Regions from separate parts of the Sphaerisporangium dianthi genome, predicted to be linked through region 1. Evidence: riboswitches for the same ligand, from Rfam matches in the RefSeq annotation. Region 1 holds a riboswitch; each other region holds the start of a gene.

Region 1 (3,781 bases):
CTCCTTCGGGTGCTTGGACTGCTTGGGCACCGCGAGCCAGGAGCCGCCCCAGTTGCCGCCGCCGCCGGGCACCGTCGCGACGTCCCACTTGCCCTTGAACTTGTCACCAGCCGTGCCCGAGACGACGCCGAGCATCCAGCCGGGGCAGCCAAGGGTGGCGAACTGCGACTTGACGAAGCCGGTGTTCCACCCGTCGGTGAAGTTCTGCAGCTTGGCGGTCAGGCCGGTCTGGCTGATCTTCGTGGCGAGGTCGAACGAGGTCTTGACGGCCGGGTTCTTGTCCACGATGAGCTGCTGGTTCTTGTCGAAGTAGCTGACGTTGCCGTTCTTCGCGGCCTCCTGCGCCAGCACCACGTTGTAGATGGTGTTGATGCTGTCGACGAACTTGGCGTCCTTCACCTTGGCCTGGAAGTCCTGCCCGGCCTTGATGAAGTTGTCCCAGCCGCCGCTCCAGAGCTTGCCGACCTCTTCGCGGTCGGTGGGCAGGCCGGCCTTCTTGAACAGGTCGGAGCGGTAGCAGATGCTCATGCCGCCGACGTCGGTGCCGAGAGCGAACAGCTTGCCCTCGGTGTTGACGCCGTTCTCCCACTTCCAGGCGGGGAAGTCGGCCTGGCGGCTCTGCAGGCCGTACTGGCCGAGGTCGGCGAAGAACTGCGGACGGGCCTTGGCCAGACCCATGCCGCCCTCGTCGATGCCGACCACGTCACCGGCGCCGGTCCCCGACTGCAGCCACTGCAGCATCTGGGGCCAGTAGACGTTCTCGAAGCTGTCGGTCAGGTTGTTGTACTTGACCTGAACGTTGGGGTGCTCGCTGTTCCACTTCTCAACGGCGGCCTTGTAGCCGAAGTTGGTGCCGCCACCGAAGGTCTGCAGCGTAAGGGTGATCTTCTCGGCGGGCGCGGCCGAGGACGAGCCGCCGGCGGCGCCGCCGGTGTCGCCGGAGGAGCAAGCGGTGGTGATGCCAAGCGCGGCCGTCATCACCGATGCGACCGCGAGTAGCCTCCCGCGGCGCATTTTCTTCATCATTTTCCGGACCCCTCTCAGGTGGTTGCCCGATCATTGGGAGGTGCATCGAGGGCCGGCCCCGACAGTCGGGCCCACGATGTGCTGGATCCCTCAAGTCGTGATCTCGCGGGGGTGAACCTGCGAGCGATATTTGGGAGCGCTCCCACGAAGGGTCCCCGACAGGCAATGCTGGCGTCAATATGCTGAAACCTAACTGTTACTCCTGGGGCGATTAGGAGCTCGAAAACCGTCGACGCACTCCCATATACCCCTTTGGCAGCATTGGGAGCGCTCCCATCGCATGCGGCACAGTCGGGCGCAAATCATCCATGCGCCACGGGCGGAGGCGTCCGAGGGCCTCCGGAGGCCCGGCCCGGACCGTGCGGGAGCCGGACGGGCGCCGGCGCCGCAGGGCCGGCGGAGAGGACCGGCCGTGCGGCGTCGGCGGGGCGCCCTCTTGCGGGGAGGCGGCGAGGACGCCATGGGATGAGGCACCGGAGGGGGGAGAAGAGGCTTAGGCGGCGTAGCTGGGGTAGCCGTATCCCACGATCTGCGAGGCCGGCCGGGTGCGGATCTCGACCTTGCCGCCGTCGGTGTTCCCCTCGACGGTCTTGATGGTGCCGTCGCCGTTGTCCTTGATGACGAAGCCGACGTGCTCGATGTCGTCGAAGCTCTTGCCGCCGTTGAAGGAGAAGAACACCACGGCGCCGGGCTTCGGGGTGGTGCCCCAGCGGTCGTGGCCGGCGAACCACTTGGCGTGGGCGACGGTGTAGGCGTCGGTGCCGACGGTGTCCTGCAGGCCGAGCTGGGTGCCGACCCAGGAGACGAACATGTCGCACCAGGCGGCGTCGGCGTACCCGGCGATCGTGCCGGTGTCGCGGGCCACCGTCTCTTTGGCGCGCGGGGAGCTCATGTACCAGGCGTGGAACTTGGTGCCGCCGCCCGAGCCGTTCTCGGAGATGCCGACCTGCTTCTCCGCCAGTGCCAGCAGCTGCTCGGCGGAGACCTGCCGGGACGGCATCTTCGCCGTCTTGGCCGCCTCTTCGCGCGCGGCGGCGATGACGTTGTCCTTGGCGGGAGAGGTGTCGGCGTGCGCGGCGAGCGCGGTGCCGGTGACGACCTGGGCGAGCACCAGGCTGCCCAACGTGAAAGCCTTCAGCTGATTCTTCGGGGCATCCAGAAGCCGATGTGTGAACATGGACAAGCTGAAACTCCTTCGTCCAGCCGCCTACCGGGTTAGCTGACGGGTTCGGGCGTGAAGGTTCGCCCTACGGTCGCGTCCGTGGGCGGGCGCGATCGATTCACCCCAAGGGAGGTGGGTCCCCGGCTCCGCGTGGGAGCGGACTCGGCGGTGGCGCGTGACGGCGGGAGAGGGCTCTCCGCAGAGGACCGGCCGCGCCGGGCAATCTCATCGGCACGGGGTTTTCGCCCTGATGGGCGGTTCCCTTGCCGGGATTCCTACGAGAGTAATACATCGGACAAACATGATGCAAGTAGGACAAATCTCTTAAGGCTGTCCGGGCTTGCGGTGGCAAAAAGGCGCGCACCGGCCGGGCGCCTGACATGGTCGCGTGGTTGACCTGCGGCGACATGGGTAGGGTACCGCGGTCGTCGCTCCGGGCTCCCGGTGCCGGGCCCCGCTGGGGCGGCGCTGCGCGAGTGATACTTGAAACGCCCGTGCCCTTGCGTGTCAAATGGGGCGAAAGTTACGGGCGTGACGCGGGCGGCGAGGCACGCGACCGGACAACGGCCCGGCCGTCGTCGGCCGCCGTTCATCGTCTGTTCCCTCCTTCGTAGGGTCGCCGGGCTAGGTTGCATGCGTCGTGAACGTGTCAATGCCCGGCGTGGAGAGGAACGGTCGAAGCCGCGTGCGGGAGCAGGGGTCGGCCGTCGCCTGGGTGGAGTCTCCCCTCCAGTTGCTGTGCGCGGTCGAGGCGCGGCACGCCGGCGTGATCGGGCCTGACACGCGCGTGGTGACCCGTGGCAGGCTGCCGGGCCTGGGCGTGACCCGGGCCGAGCTGGACGCGCTCGACCTTCCCCCCGGACTGCGCATCGAGGCCGCCGAAGCGGGCATGCCCCGCCCAGGGCGGCACGCCGCCTGGGTGCTCGGCGACGCCTTCTCCGGCAGGCTCCAGCTCACGTCGCTGACCGCCTTTCCCTCGCGCATGGTCCTCGTCGACGACGGCCTGGCCACGATCCGCCTGCTCGAACTGCTGACCGCCGGCCTCGGTGCCCCGCTGCTGCGCGCCCGCGCCGAGGCGAGGCCGACCCGGCGGGCCCTCGGCGTCGCGGCGGGGATCCGCCTGCGCGCGGCGGCCAGGGCGGGACGGCTCACCGTGTTCACCGCGCTGCCCGTCCCCGCCGGGCTGGCCGCCGCCGTGCGCGGGCTCGGCGCCGAGCTGATCACCCACGATTTCGCCTGGCTGCGCTCCCAGCCCGCGCGCTCCCATCCGCGCCCGCCCGAGAGCACCGTGGTCCTCGGCACCTCCCTGGTGCGCAACGGGCTGATCCACCGCGACCGCTACCTCGCCTGGCTCTTCGCCCTCGAAGGGCCGCTGGCCTACTACCCGCACCGCCGCGAGGACCCGGGCGACCTCGCGGCCGTCCGCGACCACCCGGGCGTCACCGTGTACGACGCCGGGGTCCCGGTCGAGATGACCCTGCGTGACCTGCGCCCCGGCCAGCGCGTGCTGAGCCTGCCGTCCACGGCCGTCACCTCGCTGCGCGTGCTGCTCGGCGCGCGCGGCGTGCCGGTCGAGACCGTGGACGTGCCCGA
Region 2 (3,781 bases), on a different contig from region 1:
GAGGAGCCGGGCTTCGCGGCCAAGTCGGTGCGCCAGCAGGCCGAGAAGGAGGCCATCGCCCGCCGGGCCGCCGAACTGGTGCGCCCGGGCAGCTCGGTCGCGCTGTCGGCGGGCACGACGACCTGGACCCTCGCCCACCACCTCGCCGACGTCCCGCACCTGACGGTCATCACCAACTCCGTGCACGTCGCCGACGTCTTCCACCGGGCGGGGCGTGCCGACCAGACCGTCGTGCTCACCGGAGGGCTGCGCACGCCGTCGGACGCTCTGGTGGGCCCGGTCGCCGTGTCGGCCATCCGCGCGCTCAACGTCGACACGCTGATGCTCGGCGTGCACGGCATGAACGTCAGGGCGGGGTTCACCACGCCCAACATCCTGGAGGCGGAGACCGACCGCGAGCTGGTCGCGGCGGCGCAGCAGCTCGTCGTCCTGGCCGATCACACCAAGTGGGGCACCGTCGGCATCAGCAGGATCGCCGGCCTGGAGGAGGCCCACGTGGTGATCAGCGACACCGGCCTGCCCGAGGAGGCGCGATCGGCGCTGTCGGACCAGGCCGGCGCGCTGATCCTGGCCGACCCGGCCGTGACGACGCTCCAGACGGCGGCCGCCGCGGCGCATGACCCCATACGAGCGGGACGGGCGGCGGTGTCCGCCGCTGCGACGACGCACGCGGCGCGATCCGTCGACGGAACAGAACCAGCGGCGCGGGCCGCCGGAACAGAAGAAGCGGCGCGGGCCGCCGGAACGGAACGGGCGGCCCGGACGGCCGCCGGACAGGAGGTGGCCCGGTGAAGCGGACCGTCACACAGCTCGCCGACGGGCGGGAGCTCGTCTACTTCGACCGCCGCGACGACGCCGACCGCGGCGCGGCCGACACCCGGGAGCTGCCCCCGCGTCCCACGGCCTCGGAGCTGCGGTACGACCCGGTGATGGACGAGTGGATCGCGATCGCCGGGCACCGGCAGACCCGCACGTTCCTGCCGCCCGCCGACGAGTGCCCTCTGTGTCCCTCCCGGCCGGGCCGTCCGACCGAGATCCCCGCCTCGGACTACGACGTCGCGGTGTTCGAGAACCGCTTCCCGTCCTTCAGCTTCAACCTCGGCCACTACGAGGACATGGGTGGCCTGAGCGAGGTGCGGCCCGGCGTCGGCCGCACCGAGGTGGTGTGCTTCACCGCGGACCACGACTCCTCCTTCTCGCGGCTCTCGCCCGAGCAGGTCGATCTGGTGCTGCTGGCGCTGGCCGACCGCACCGAGCACCTCTCTCGCCTGCCCGGTGTGGAGCAGGTGTTCCCCTTCGAGAACCGCGGCGCGGAGATCGGCATCACGCTCGCCCACCCGCACGGCCAGATCTACGCCTATCCGTACGTGACGCCGCGCACGCGGCAGATGCTGGACTCGGCCGCTCGCTACAGGGAGCGCACGGGTGGCGATCTGTTCGCGGACGTGCTCGCCGCCGAGCGCAAGGCCGAGACGCGCGTCGTCGCGTCGAACGAGCACTGGACGGCGTTCGTCCCCGTGGCGGCGCGATGGCCGTTCGAGGTGCACGTCTATCTCAACCGCAAGGCCGCGGACCTGCGCGAGCTGGACGCCGATGAACGCGCGGCCTTCGGCCCGCTGTACACCGACGTGCTGCGGCGGCTGGACGGCCTGTTCGGGGTCAAGATGCCGTATGTCGCGGCCTGGCACCAGGCGCCGGTGCGCACCGGGCGCGACCTGGCCTACCTGCATCTGCAGCTCTTCAGCATCCGGCGGGCGGCGCAGAAGCTGAAGTATCTGGCCGGGTCGGAGTCGGCGATGGGGGCCTTCGTCAACGACGTGCTGCCCGAGGAGGCCGCCCGGATGCTGCGCTCACAACCGTGACTTCGCGCACGTGGGCCGCCGGGTCGCCATAAATACGGATCTACCACTACCATCCTTCAAACACCGACCGTAACGGCCGGTCCGCCTAATCCCAGGTGCCCCGCCTGGGAACCGGGGACCCATCGGTTCCTTGGGGTGAATCCACGCATGTGGTAGGGCATCTCCGGCCCGAACCCGTCAGCTAACCCGGTCGGCAGATGGAGAGGAGTGGGCTCTGCCCCCGACCTACGGTCGCCACGGTTCCGTGGCCGTCTGCGCTCTGATCATGGCCGCTCTCGTGCTCGGCCCGTCCACGGCGGGGAACGCCGCCCCCAAACCCACCGAGAAACAGCTCAAGGCGCAGCTGGCCTCGCTCGGCAAGCGGGTCGACAAACTGATCTCCGCCTACAACGCCAAGCGCGTCGCGGTCGCCAAGGCCAAGGCGGACGAGAAGACGGCGCGCGAGCGGCTGAAGACCGCCGAGAGCGAGCTCACCGCGTCAGAGGGTCAGGTCGGCGACATCGCCCAGCTTCGCTACCAGGCGGGCAGCGGCCTCGGCATGATGCGGGAGCTCCTGTCCCCCGGCTTCGGCGGCGCCGCGATGCTCGAGCAGTTGCAGGCCGAGCAGACCGCGAAGATCGGCCGGTACACGGCGGCGCGCGACGCCCGTAAGAAGGCCGCCGACGACGCGGCCTCGCTCACCGACCGCCTGGGCGACGACGTCATCGAGGTGACCGCGCAGCGCAAGGACGCCGAGAAGCTGATCGCCGAGATCAAGGACAAACTGGACCGGCTCGTCCCCGTCGCCCCCGGCAAGCGGGCGAACGGCACCTGGGCCCCCGAACTGCCCACCGGCGGCGACAACATCACCCCCCGGACCCGGCTGATGCGCGCCGAGGTCAAGAGTCACTTCCCGTTGCACTTCCCCGTCGGCTGCTACCGCGCCGAGGACAGCGGGGAGCACCCGCTGGGCCGGGCGTGCGACTTCATGCTCAGCTCCGGCGGGGCGTTGCCCTCGGCCGCCGGCGCCGCGCTGGGCGAGCAGGTCGCCGCCTGGGCCATCAAGAACGGCGGCAAGCTGGGCGTGAAGTACGTGATCTACCGGCAGCGGATCTACAACCTCGGCTTCCCCGGCTGGCGGGCGATGGAGAACCGTGGCGGCGTCACGGCCAACCACTTCGACCACGTGCACATCTCGATGTACTAGAAGGGTGGCGAATGGCATCTGGTCTGCTGTTCGTCACCCTTATAGCATCTGGTCTGCTGTTCGCCACCCGTGAAGATGCCGTTCGCCCTGGTGGGGCGACCGTCTGAACGCGATGCACGCCGGTCGAGGCGTCGGAGCCGAGGGTCCGCCCGAGCGGCCGGCCGGCCGCTCGGAGTGAAAGTTCCACTGCGGTACACGCCTGGAGGTGCGACTTCCGTGACCCTCCGCCCGCCGCGACGAGCGGCCGGGACGGTCAGCCGGGCAGGCGGATGGGGTTGACGATGTCGGCGTAGATGAGCAGGGTGCCCATGACCACCAGGACGATCGCCATCGCGTACGTCAGCGGCAGCAGCTTGGCGATGTCCACGTGACCCGGCGTCGGACGGCGGCGCACCCGGGCGTACCCGCGCTTGACGCCCTCCCAGAGGCCGCCGGCGATCTGGCCGCCGTCCAGCGGCAGCAGCGGGATCAGGTTGAACATGCCGACCGCGAGGTTGAACCCGGCCAGGAGCTGGATGAACCCGGCGACCTTGTTCTCCAGCGGGATGGCCGAGGCGGCGATCTGACCGCCCAGGCGCCCGGCGCCGACGACGCTCTGCGGGCTGTCCAGGGCGCGCTCGGCGCCGCCGAACGCCGCCTGCCAGACGCCGACGAGCTTCTGCGGCATGTGAGCGAGGGCTGAGGCGGTGCGCTTGATCAGATCCCACATGAAGCCGACGACGTAGGCGGGACT
Region 3 (3,781 bases), on a different contig from region 1:
CGCCGTCCCAGTCACCGCCGGCGGTGACGGCGGCGGACGCGGACGCGCTGGTGGCCGTCGTGGCGCTCAGGCCGACGAGACCTCCGGTGAGCGCGGCCGTTACAGCGAGCGTCGCGGCGTATTTCTTGATGGCGGGCATCGCGTTTCCCCCTTGACGTCGGGTCGCCCCGATAAAGGAATTCGTCTCCGCGAGGAGGTGAACCCCTGAGGCGACTCGTTCAGAATCTGCCCACCCGAGATCTCTCCAGGGCCCCAACCCGACAAACGAGGATAAGGACGTCTTGGGGCGCATTTAACATCTTATTATGACAATGCGGGCAGTATTTCCCGATATGCCCGAATCGTCGGAAGAGGACCGGCGCCTGCGGGCGTCCCTCGCCCGCCGCACGCCGCACCCGGCCGCGCCGACGCCCCGCGCGCCATGGACGCCCGGCACGCCCAGGGCGTCCCGCGCGCGGGGACACCGGGTCACATCAACTCGTCGAGCATGTCCTTCAGGTGGTCGGCCGCCTTCTCGATGTCGTCGTAGTCCCTCTGCGCCGCCCGCATCTTCACCGCGATGACACCGCACCGGTGGGCCTTCTTGAAGTCCCCGAAGGGGAACTTGTACCGGCCCTTGTTCGACTCGTCCTGCTCGTCGTCCACGCCCAGATGCCACTTGGCGTACTCGTCCATGCCGTGCTTCTCGATAAACGCGTTCTCCTGGTCGGTCGACGGCTGGTGCTCGCTCCAGTCGCCCATCTCGTCAAGCTTGAACTGCTTGTCCTTCGCCAGGCTCTTCGCGTGGTCGTACGCCTTCTTGTTCAGCTTCACCGTCATGGCTCTCTCCGCTCTCCGGTCCGCGGCGCCCGCCCTCACGGCGCGGGCCGCCGTCTTCCCGGGTCTGCTACCCACCGATCGCGGAGGCAGTGACGTTCCGGGCTCGGGCCTCGGCGGCGCCCTCATGCGCACGCGGTGGGGGACCTTGCCGCGCACGTGGTCGCAGGGCCCATGCGGCGAGGGCCGGAAATGACTGTGGGCACCCTCCCCGTAGGGAGGATGCCCAGGTCATCGGTGTTGACCGTGGTGCGCCGCCAGGGACTCGAACCCCGGACCCGCTGATTAAGAGTCAGCTGCTCTAACCAACTGAGCTAGCGGCGCATCAACTACGGCGACTTTAGCAGTCCCGGCGAAGCTACGCACATCGGCGGGAGGTCGGCGTGCCGGTACCAGGGGGAAGCACCGGCACGCCCATTCCCCGGGGAGGCGCCGGAGCACAGGGCTCCGGCCGGCCTGGATGTGCGCCGAGGGGACAAGCTGTGGATCAAGCTGAGGATCAGGGGGCGGAGACGAGCGCCAGGGTGGGCTCGGCGGGGTCGCGGTCGTAGACGCCCCAGGCTCCGTCGGAGAACGGGACCGGGGCGTTCTTCTTGCCCGGGCCCTTGCCCCACTTGGTGATGACGTAGTCGACCTTGATGTGGCCGGCGCCGAAGCCCGTCACCATCAGGCTGGAGTCGTTGAAGTCGCCGCCGGTCAGTTCGGCGAACGTCTTGCCGTCCATGTCGAGCATGACGCCGCTCTGGGAGGGGATGCCAGGGCCGCGGTCGCCGATGAAGAACGGCGCCTTCTTGCCGTTGTAGACCACATAGCCTTCGGTGCCGAGCGGCCAGCTCGGGCTGGCGAACAGGCCCTTCTGCATCGGCTTGCCGATGGCCGGCAGACCGGTGTCACCGGCGCGGCCGGAGGAGTCGTCCCAGAAGTAGGAGGCCTTCGTCGAGCCCTTCAACATGACCCGCTGGGTGGTGGCGGCGGCGACGCCGTCCTTGCTGCGCTCAGGCGAGCTGGCGGCGTGGGCCGTGGTCGTGCCGGCCACTGCGGTGCAGACGATCGCCGCACCGACGACGCTGCAAACCACGCGATATTTGGGGGTGTTCGTGAAAAAAGACATGGGAGGGCAGGATCTTTCATCAGAAGACAAGGGACCCGGGCTCCGAGTTCGGTCAAGAGGGTTCGGCGCCGGGAGAGGAAGCGTTCGCAGTCGCTAGTGGGGCGACAAGGGCATGGTCTACCGCTGCGCGAGCGCTTCTTACGTGGGTCGGTCGGGCAGGTGGCGTCGAGGCCACCGCGTCGCAAGGCTGCTGCGAATCGCCCGGTCGGCTGGTTACAAGCCGACTTGTGTGCCGCTTCTGACGGCAAGATCCGGGTCTAGGGTCGCCCGGAGGACGGAGTGGGGCGGTGTGTCCACTCGAGTCTCCTCTCCAATGACGTCTACCGAGTTAGCTGACGGGTTCGGGCGTGGAGTTCGCCCTACCGCTCGCGCGGATTCACCCCAAAGGACATGGGTCCCCGGTTCCCGTGGGCCGGTAGGCCCGGTGGGACTCGACGTTCGGTCGGCGGCCTTCCTGCTGAAGACCAGGTCACCGTCCGTTCTGGTAGAAGACGTTACCGGTCAAGTCAGGACAAAGCAAACGAAGTGTCTACAAAGCATTAGAAGATCTACCTATCGGGCATGAACACCAACATATCGGGCAATTCACCCCAGCGGGAGCCATCAAGGCCATACGCATGTGACTGCTGTGACTCAAGGTGAGAATGGGGCGTCACATCTCTCTTCACCCGGCCCATCGAGCCCTCTTGGGTAAAGGCCCCTCATTGGCAAAGGAAGCGGCGCCGGCACCAGCACGACAGGCATTGGGGCTTCGTACCCCGAGAGCGGGCTCGGCTCGTGCCATGAGAGCGGATGCCCGGGGGTGGGGGTGGACATGAGTCGGGGCCGGACAGTCCCCCGCCTGTCCGGCCCCGATCTCTCACGGTCCAGCGCCGATGCCTTCCCCCAAACGCATCGGGCGGTCCCGCTGTACGGACGCGGTCCCCCACCGCGTCCTTTTGGTGAAAGCTTCGCTGCGCCCTTCCGGGCGCGGGTCGCATCCCCCTTGACCTGCCTTAACACTACATACCGGGGCCTGAGGCGCTCGTCATCGCACGGTATAGATTCGGTCTAAGTCGCGGGCATGACCGGGTACGGGATGACCCGGCGGCCCGGGCGGCTAATCGGGTAGTTCGACGGTGACCTCGGTGCCCTTCTGCAGCGACCGGCTGACGGTGCAGTGCCGCTCGTGCACTCGATGCGCGACGGCGCGGAAGACCTCGTCCGCCTCGGCGTCGCCCTCGGGCAGTTCGACGTCGTAGGTGATCGTGACCGGCCCGAGCAGCGTGGGCTCGATCTTCTCCGCCTGGACCGTCATCGCCAGCCGCACGAGCCGGTGGCCGCGCTTGGCGGTGAGCGGCTCGACGGTCACGATGTTGCACCCGCCCACCGCGGCGAGCAACAGCTCTACCGGGGTGAAGACGCCTTCTTCGTCGCCGCTGCCCATGGCGACCTCGGCCCCGCGGCCGTTGCGGGCCACGAAGCCGGTCTCAGTACGCTCAACGTTCACCGATGTCATGCCTGGAGCCTAAGAGCGGGCCGGGGACCCTCAGGCGTCGGGGTGCTTGGACAGGTAGGCGAGGTACACCGGGCGCAGCGCTTCGCCGAGTTCCCCCTCGCCGGAGGCCATGGCGTCGCTCAGCAAGGCCGACACCCGGCTGAGGTCGTTGGCCGTCTCGTCGGCGTGACCGCTCGCGGCCTCGGCCGCCGGGATCACCTTGAGAAGGTCCCACAGGAAGCCGAGGTCGCCGTGCGTGACCGCGTAGCGCACCGCCCTGTCGTGCAGCTCCCTGGGCGACAGCGCCTGCAGCTCGTCCTGGTCCATACGGGCTCACCCCCTTGTAGGCATTTCCCCCCGATCACGGGGATATGCAC
Region 4 (3,781 bases), on a different contig from region 1:
CAGGTTGAGCACGTGCAGGTCCTCGCCGTGCTGCATGGCCGCCGCCGTCGCCGGCGTCGCCACGAGGTCGCCGACGAAGTTGAGGTGCACGTGCAGGTCCCCGCCGTACCAGCCCTTGGCCGCCGCGTCGTACAGTCGCGCCGGTGTCAGCTCGACCAGGGTCTCGCCGTGGGGGGTGACGGTCGTCTGCGCGAAGTCGTACTCCATCCCCCGCGCCGCCCGGACCGTCAGCGGCTCGGCGGGCACGTCGAGCACGATGTCGTCGCCGTGGAAGTACGGCAGGCCGTGATGGTCGTATCTCGCCGGGCCGCCGTCGGGGTGCCAGCCCTGGCCGCCGGCGCTCCACACGCTCCATCGGCAGGGGAACCCTGCGCGCACCCGGAGCCGTGCCCGTGGGGCGAGGCGGGTCAGGCCGGACAGATCGACCCGCTCCGCGCCGGCGGTGACGCCGGTGGCGGTGTCCGTCTCGACCAGCCGTGCCCCGCCGGGGGCGACGCGGTACACCTGGCCGCCGACGCCGACCTCGGCCTCGGCCGCGCGGCCGTTGTCGATCAGCAGCGTCAGCGGGAGCGCTCCGCCGCCGGGTTCGAGCACGATGCGCGGCCGGCCGTCCAGCCGGTGGCCCGACGGCGTGAGCCGCAGCACGGCCAGTCCCTCGGGCGGTTCCTCGTCGAGCGCGTCTCTGAGCACCTCGTCGAAGTCCAGCTCGCGCACCAGGATTTCGCGCTCGGCGTCGCTGCTGTCCGGATGCTCGGCTCGCACCCGGCCCGCGGCGGCCCGGAAGAACGCCTCGTCGTCGACGAACCGCGACGGGCTCATCGACCTGACGTAGGCGATCGGGGGCTCGCCCCAGCTCATCCCGTGCTCGGCGAGCGCCTCGCGGTACCTCTCCAGCGCCTTGGCCACGGCCTCTGGAAGCATCGGATCGTCACTCATTCGGCCCTCCCGTGATCCCCGTTGTGCCGTAATGGTCACACCGGCGGAAGGCTTCCGGTCCGGAGGAACCCGAGGCGGGTGAGGTTTCTTCCCATCTCGGATCGTTTCTCTGAATAGGCGGATAAAGCACCCACAGACCGGCCTGCCGCATCAGGCCTCGGGCGGCGACCCGCCGGTGGCGGGCGAGGGCGAGAGCGACGAGTCCGGGCCGGGGCCGGCGGAGTTATCCACAGTTTCCACAGACTCGTACACAGGTTCGAATTTGATCTCTACGGTGGACTCGCCGGCGACGATCACGCCGCCGCCGGCATCATTCCGAATCCGGCGCGATCCCGCGCGAACGGGCGTCCGCCAGGCCTGCCCGCCCCTCAGCGGCGGCCGAGGGCGCGCAGCTGGCCGGGGGTCAGCGAAGAGACGTTCTGGTCGATCGGGACGTCGGTGTACTGGTGGATGGTCCAGGTCTTCCAGTCGGCGGGCGGCGTGACGTCCCCCTGCGCCCTGCCGTAGTAGGCCACCCACAGGGGGTAGGCCTGAAGGCCGTGGCCGTAGGTGTCGGCGAAGTTCCAGCCGCTGTAGAACAGCGGGGTGATGCCGGTCTTGGCCTTCACATGGGCCAGCCAGGTCTTGGCCCAGGTGTTGACATGCTCGACGGACTGACCGTCAGCCGTCTCCAGGTCCAGCACCAGCAGGTCGCCGCGCTTGCCGGGCTGGGCGTTCACCACCGACAGGAAGTGGTCGGCCTCGGCGATGGGGTCGTCGCCGGGATGGCCGTAGTGGTAGGCGCCGCGGACGATGCCCTTCTTCGCCAGTTCCTGCCAGTGGCGGGCGAAGGAGGAGTCGCGGAAGGTCAGGCCCTCGGTGGCCTTGATGATGCCGAACTGGGCCGGGCTGGCGTTCCAGTCGTGATCCGACTCGTAGGAGGAGACGTCCTGGCCGTAGGTGTGGACCGAGTCGGCGTGCGCGGCGGCGGGCGCGGCGGCGGGCGCGGCGGCGTCCGCCGGGCCGGTCAGGACGACGGTCGCCGTGGCGGCGGACGCGGCCAGGGCCACACCTGCGACGGCCGCGCGGAGGCGGTCGCCGGAGAGGCCGACGTGGTTACCGAGGGAGCGGGCGATCGAGGCAAGCCGACGAGAGGGCATGTAGAGATTGGCTCCTAGCTTCCATGCCGCTTACCGGGTCAACTGACGGGTTCAGGCGAGAAAGGCCCTGCGGGCGGGCCCTTGGGGCCGGCGCTCCGATACACCCTGGAAAGATTGGTTCCCCGGCTCCGCGAGTGCGGATTCAGCGAGCGCGTATCCTCATCGGGGCTGCTCCCCGGGCACGCGCGATCTGGGCAACGAACCGGCAACGGACCCGACAGCGCAGGCCATGGTCACGTATGCCGCTATCCACAAAGGTACACCAAACCCCATAACGGTGCAAATCAGACAAAACTCTCCTTGGGATACCGCCGCCGCCTGGGGCCCGCCTGCGGCGATGACGCGACCCACCACTCTCTGAAGGTTCCCGGCGACGTCAGCGTGGTCGGATTCGACGACCTGACGCCGGCGCGGTGGGTGCCCCCTCCGCTCACCACCGTCCGCCAGCCGCTCGGCGAGATGGGCCGGGCCGCCGCGTCCATGGTGATCGCACTCGCCGGCGGCGAACCCCTGCCGCACAGCCGCCTCATTCTGACCACCGATCTGATCGTCCGGGAGAGCACCACGGCTCCCAGCAGGTGATCTCGGCCGAGGGCGTCGCCGGCAAAGGAGTATCTACGACGGGCCGGGGTTTCGGCCGCCGCTGAGGGGTATGTGGCGCGTGCCGCGTCAGGTCGGATCCGTCCGCACGGCGCGCGCCGCCCGTCTTCCTGGCCCGCAGGAGGATTCGGCGTTCGAATCGCGAACCGCCGGCCGGTCACCGGTCATCGGGGCGAGGGTAGTGCAAGGTCGTCGAGAGATGCGGGTGGTCCCATGTGGCCGGAAACGTGGTAGAGGCCGGAACGGCGCGAATGCTCGCCGGGATACTCGAAGCCAGTCACGTGACCGCCTTCGAGGGCGTGCCTTACCTGGTCCACGAACACGCGGGGTACGCCGGGCTGAGCGACGTGCTGATCTACCTCGTCGACCTGCAGCAGGACGTGCTGCGCCTGTGCACCGGGCGCGGCGACAATGCCGGCGAGGGCGCGGGCCCCGAGGCGGACGAGCTGCGCATCGACACGACGGCGGCGGGCCGGGCCTTCCGGGAGACGCGCATCCTGGAGCCGTCCGGCGACGACGGCGGCCCTGGTCATTACTGGGTGCCGCTGCTGGACGGCACAGAACGGCTCGGAGTGCTGCGGATATCGATCGCCGACGCCCACCACGCGTCGCAGGACGACATGCGGGCCCTGGCGTCGCTGATCGCGTTGCTGGTGGTGAGCAAGCGCTCCCACAGCGATTCCTTCGCCCGGCTGGTGCGCACCCGGCCGATGCACGTGGCCGCCGAGATGCAGTGGAACCTGATGCCGCCGCTGGCCTTCGCGTGCGAGCAGGTGGTCATCAGCGCCGCCCTGGAGCCGGCCTACGAGGTCGGCGGGGACGCCTTCGACTACGCCATCGCCGACGACAAGGTGTACCTGGCGGTATTCGACGCCATGGGCCACGACGTCTCCGCCGGGCTCACCGCCTCCCTGGCGGTCGCCGCCTGCCGCAACAACCGCCGCCAGGGCGCCGACCTGATAGAGACCGGCGAGGCGATCGAACGCACCTTGATACAGGAGTTCGGCCGGGGCACCCGGTTCGTCACCGCGATCATGGCCGAACTGGACCTCTCCACCGGAATGCTGACCTGGGTCAACCGCGGCCATCACCCGCCGGTGGTGATC

What was found. Region 1 has a riboswitch for cyclic di-AMP ahead of ACFO60_RS07495 (CHAP domain-containing protein). Riboswitches for the same ligand answer to the same signal wherever they lie in the genome.
Region 2: it holds a riboswitch for cyclic di-AMP, as region 1 does, so the genes downstream of both, ACFO60_RS25295 (coiled-coil domain-containing protein) here and ACFO60_RS07495 (CHAP domain-containing protein) in region 1, are expected to answer to the same signal.
Region 3: it holds a riboswitch for cyclic di-AMP, as region 1 does, so the genes downstream of both, ACFO60_RS22435 (hypothetical protein) here and ACFO60_RS07495 (CHAP domain-containing protein) in region 1, are expected to answer to the same signal.
Region 4: it holds a riboswitch for cyclic di-AMP, as region 1 does, so the genes downstream of both, ACFO60_RS07860 (glycoside hydrolase family 25 protein) here and ACFO60_RS07495 (CHAP domain-containing protein) in region 1, are expected to answer to the same signal.

What each region holds. Positions count from the first base shown of each region.
Region 1 covers NZ_JBHSFP010000003.1:327,335-331,115, forward strand. Annotated here, with positions in the region: gene ACFO60_RS07490 (ABC transporter substrate-binding protein) at 1-978, opposite strand, end outside; gene ACFO60_RS07495 (CHAP domain-containing protein) at 1,520-2,149, opposite strand; cyclic di-AMP (ydaO/yuaA leader) riboswitch at 2,215-2,366, opposite strand; gene ACFO60_RS07500 (hypothetical protein) at 2,874-3,781, shown strand, end outside.
Region 2 covers NZ_JBHSFP010000019.1:144,783-148,563, reverse strand. Annotated here, with positions in the region: partial or broken gene ACFO60_RS25305 (DeoR/GlpR family DNA-binding transcription regulator) at 1-576, shown strand, start outside; gene galT (galactose-1-phosphate uridylyltransferase) at 789-1,862, shown strand; cyclic di-AMP (ydaO/yuaA leader) riboswitch at 1,935-2,072, shown strand; gene ACFO60_RS25295 (coiled-coil domain-containing protein) at 2,128-3,048, shown strand; gene ACFO60_RS25290 (M50 family metallopeptidase) at 3,302-3,781, opposite strand, start outside.
Region 3 covers NZ_JBHSFP010000016.1:52,005-55,785, forward strand. Annotated here, with positions in the region: gene ACFO60_RS22420 (hypothetical protein) at 1-139, opposite strand, end outside; gene ACFO60_RS22425 (hypothetical protein) at 469-819, opposite strand; tRNA gene ACFO60_RS22430 (tRNA-Lys) at 1,064-1,140, opposite strand; gene ACFO60_RS22435 (hypothetical protein) at 1,316-1,927, opposite strand; cyclic di-AMP (ydaO/yuaA leader) riboswitch at 2,230-2,364, opposite strand; gene ACFO60_RS22440 (OsmC family protein) at 3,027-3,425, opposite strand; gene ACFO60_RS22445 (hypothetical protein) at 3,456-3,731, opposite strand.
Region 4 covers NZ_JBHSFP010000004.1:3,485-7,265, forward strand. Annotated here, with positions in the region: gene ACFO60_RS07855 (CehA/McbA family metallohydrolase) at 1-936, opposite strand, end outside; gene ACFO60_RS07860 (glycoside hydrolase family 25 protein) at 1,305-2,075, opposite strand; cyclic di-AMP (ydaO/yuaA leader) riboswitch at 2,088-2,233, opposite strand; gene ACFO60_RS07865 (substrate-binding domain-containing protein) at 2,376-2,657, shown strand; gene ACFO60_RS07870 (PP2C family protein-serine/threonine phosphatase) at 2,957-3,781, shown strand, end outside.